2 regions of the Clostridium omnivorum genome follow, and region 1 is predicted to be linked to the other one. Evidence: riboswitches for the same ligand, from Rfam matches in the RefSeq annotation. Region 1 holds a riboswitch; the other holds the start of a gene.
The links. Region 1 has a riboswitch for magnesium ahead of bsdE14_RS16420 (Nramp family divalent metal transporter). Riboswitches for the same ligand answer to the same signal wherever they lie in the genome.
Positions count from the first base shown of each region.

Region 1 (2,208 bases):
AAACCATAAATATCAGGATTACTGGACTTAGCATTCCAGCAATTTGCTGAGTAACAAGCATTATCCCTACCAATGATAGTTTAGGTATTAAAACTAGCGCTGAGCTAAATATAATCATAAAGGTAAATATTCCATAGAAGGCTTTTGCTTCATCAAAGGAATTGTCTAAACCACTCTCAAAACCAAAAGCTTCACATATAGCGTAGGTTGTAGATAGTGGAATTACCATAGTTGCCAGAACTGAAGCCCCAAATAGACCAACAGCAAAAAGTATTGTAGCATAACTTCCTGCAAGTGGCTTTAAAGCCATAGCAGCTTGTTCTGCGCTGTCAATTGTTATTCCAGCCTTATATAATGTTACTGCTGTACAAACTATTATAAAAAATGAAACTAAGTCTCCCCAAAGGGCTCCTAAATATACATCTAACTTTTCATACTTATAATCCTTTACACTCAATCCCTTATCTACTACTGAGGATTGAAGATAAAATTGCATATAAGGAGTTATCGTTGTTCCTATCATACCAATGAAAGTTAATATGTAAGCTTTATTAAATTCTAATGATGGTGTAACAGTGGCTTTCATTACTTCAGTCCAATTTGGATGGACCTTTATGCAGGTTATGATATATGTGAAAAACACAAAAGTAAAAGCTAGAAAAACTTTCTCAGTTTTCTCATAGGAACCCTTAGTTATTAAAAACCAAACTAAGAATGCCATCAAAGGTACTGTAATATATTTGCTTATTCCAAAGAGTTCCAAGCTTGCGGCTATACCAGCGAAGTCCCCAACACATACCCCAAAGTTTGCTATAAACAATATGCTCATTGCAAAAAATGACCATTTAACGCCAAAGTTTTCTCTAATTAAATCTGATAAGCCTTTTCCAGTAACTACGGCCATTCTAGCATTCATTTCTTGAATAACAGCTAAACTAAAAGTTATCAGTAAAAGCCCCCATAGCATTTTATATCCATAGGATGCTCCAACTGTTGCATATGTAGCTATTCCTCCAGCATCGTTACCAGCATTAACAGTTATGAGCCCTGGTCCAATAATACTTAATACAAATAAAATTTTATTTCTCTTTTTCATTTATTTACCCTCCCTAAAATGTAGGAGAGTAACCTATGGCTTCATCAATTGAAGCAGAACCATCCTACATTTTTTAATTTTTGATATGTTCACTTTATTTATGCATAAATAACTAGGGTCTGCTTCCATTGATATCACCTCCAAAAAATAAAAAGAGCCTCAAAAAAGGCTCAATAAAACAACAACAAGAACACTATATCCTTCGTTGAGCTTTAGCACTATACAGCTTTGGAAAAATTCCAGCTACATTAAGTAAAACCTTAATTCGGTAGTACCTGTTGACCCATTGGCATCTTTCGATATTTTTGGGCAGTAGCGTATATCTAGTATAGGAGCCTCACCTAACAATATACTTATTAAATTTTGATTCGTTTAAATAATACTACCTAAAGTAGCTGCTGTCAATAACTATTTAAAGCTTCAAGCTCGTTTCCTGTAAATCCAGCATGTCAAAGTACATATTTATCGCTTTATAGGCCAATTCTTTATCTCTAGTCACAAGGCTTCCCAACATGTTGTTATGTGCTTTCCAAAGAATAAATTTACTTTTGGAAGAGGTTAATTTCTCTCTTCCAAAATCACTGGTAAACTGTTCAATCACATCAGACAGAGCCTGAAGCATATCAATAATCAACGCATTCTTAGAAGCCTTTGCAATGGTAAGATGCAGCTTTTTATCTAGAAGGATATTGTTTTCTTCCGTCACATGCTCCAAATCCACCAAACTTGCCGAGAAGTCGTCTGCCTCCCGCTCCGAGATATTGTCAATGGCAAGCAGCAGAGCCTGAAGCTCCAGGGAGCGACGAAGCTGATTGATCTGCTTATAGTCAATCTGATCCAGCAGGAACATCATGGACATGGTTTCCACCAGGTTATCCTTAAACTTACCTGCCAGATAATTTCCTGACCCATGCTTACTGGTGATAACACCCATATTATCCAGGGTCCTGATAGCCTCCCTGACCGAACTACGGCTGATGCCAAGTATGGCTGATAAGTCCCGCTCAGCAGGCAGCTTTGATCCCAATGCAAGGTTGCCGCTTCGGATTTGTTCCTTGATATATTCAATTACCCTGGTATATGATTTTTGATGTAGTTCTTTTTCTTCCAAT
Region 1 is NZ_BRXR01000001.1:3,490,628-3,492,835, reverse strand. It holds gene bsdE14_RS16420 (Nramp family divalent metal transporter) at 1-1,096, opposite strand, end outside; M-box (ykoK) riboswitch at 1,287-1,452, opposite strand; gene bsdE14_RS16415 (FadR/GntR family transcriptional regulator) at 1,509-2,207, opposite strand.

Region 2 (2,208 bases), 2.8 Mb from region 1:
TACAAGATTTCTCAACGAAACTACTCCTTGAAGTTTTTCTTTATCATCAATAAGATAAATATAATAAGCAACCTCTGCTTCAGGTTTAAGTTCTCTTAAAAGTTCAATAGTTTCTTGAGTTGAAATATTCACATTGAAGCATATAAAATCCTTATTCATTATGCTTCCCACAGTCTCTTCTTCATACTCCATAAGAGTTCTAACTTCGTCAGCATCTTCTTTTTCAAGATTCATCAATATCTTTTCTGCAGTCTCCTCATCCACTTCATCTAATATATCAGCAATTTCATCATTAGGCATGCTGTCAAGAACTTCTGCTGCCTTTGATTGACTCATTGCTTCCAAAATATCTGCTTGAATCTCTGGCTCAATTTCTTCTAGAGTATCCGCAGCCAAGTTTTCATCAAGACTTTCAAATACTTTATTTCTATAATTAACATCCATTTCTTCAAGAATATCTGCTAAATCCGCTGGGTGCAATTTAGACAGTTTTTTATATGGTACTGCTAATTTCAAATTATCATTAACCATCTCTAAAGATTCAACATTATCCCACATTATAAGGCTGTCTGAAGCTTTTTTATTCATAAAGGAATAGATTCCTTTTAAAGCATTCTCCACGCCTAACCTTCTTCCTAAAGCCATTACTCCTGTATCTACAGCAACTACTCTAAGCTCACCAGCTATTTCGCTTATTCTTAAATCATTGACCCTTACTAGCTTCTTACCATTTATATCTACAATTTGTTTATCCAAAAGATGCTTGGATAGAAGATAGGAATAATCTCTTGGAATTATTTCCTTTGCATCTTTAACTTTTATCTCTATTTTTCCATCAACTTTGTAAAAATTAATATGTCTAAATTCGCAGCTTATCATTTCACTAGCTGTTTTAACTTTATAACCAATTATTTTTGGATATCCATCTTCAGTGGTTACGTAAGCATCCCATAGCTTTCCTAAAACATCTCCATCTTCATCATAAACCTTCTTATAAAGAACTTTGCTTAGAAAAAAACTAACTAATCTTTCCATAATATTCCTCCTTTTTCCGTACAGAGGAAAATCTATCCGTGGAAAGCAATAGGTATTTTTCAATTTGCTTTATACAATTCCACTATCTAGATTGCATGCTTATAAAACGGACAAATGTCCCTCTGTACTGTATTAAATTGTCAATCGTATCTGAGCTCCCACTTTGAGGGCCACCTTCCATTAAACTCACCACCTATAATAAAAATTATTCTCAAAATAGAAACAAAACAAAAAAGAGCATAACAAAGGCTCCTAAAATCAACTGAAATTTTTTCGTTGAGTTTTAGCACTATACAGCTTTAGACATTGTCCAGCTACATTAAGTAAAACCTTAATTCGGTAGTACCTGTTGACCCATTGGCATCTCTCGATGTTTCCGGGCAGTAGCGTATATCCATATAGGAGCCTCACCTAACAAATTATATTCTCTTTACACTATAAATTATATTATAAAATTCTTGAAATGCAACTATATTTCACAAATTTTAATCAAAAATCTTTATTATTTTATATTATTTCAGTATTCTTAGGTATTATACTCTGTTTGCTCTTAAAACATTCTGTTTTTACAGTTTTAGAGTAAACTTATTTCTTTAAGACAAAATGCATTTATCTTCTCATGGTATATTATATATCAAAGAAAATTTATTTTTTATTTTTTTACATTTTGGATATAATTTTTGTATAAATGCCTAATTTTTTTGTGATATACTTTAAATAATATATTGAATTTTTTGAGGTGCAAATATGAAAGAAAATTCTGGTAGAGAATTTTTTGAACAGGCTAGAAAGCTTGGACTTAAAGAATACAACAAAAATATTTCAAGAGGTGAAATTGGTTATCTCACATCTCTTGAAGGAATAGTTAAAAATACAGAAATAGTATCCCATGTTGATTTGGGCTTAATTGAAATACCCTTAAAAAAAATTATTGGAACCTATACGCATTTGAGAAGCTTATCCTTTGCTAAAAACTTTATGCCTATCATAGAAGCAGGTACTGAATTTGAAAAAAAATGGTCTGCACTCTGTGAAGCACATCTGGATGAAGGTATTAAACATTCAATTAAGGTATATGAATATATGAACTTCTTTTACGTGATAGAAGGTAATAAACGGGTAAGTGTTTTGAAATTTTTCGATGCCTATTCAATATCTGCTAAAGTTACTAGA
Region 2 is NZ_BRXR01000001.1:719,998-722,205, forward strand. It holds gene bsdE14_RS03295 (magnesium transporter) at 1-1,035, opposite strand, end outside; M-box (ykoK) riboswitch at 1,297-1,461, opposite strand; gene bsdE14_RS03300 (BMP family ABC transporter substrate-binding protein) at 1,783-2,208, shown strand, end outside.
Region 2: another riboswitch for magnesium. It lies ahead of bsdE14_RS03295 (magnesium transporter); the one in region 1 lies ahead of bsdE14_RS16420 (Nramp family divalent metal transporter).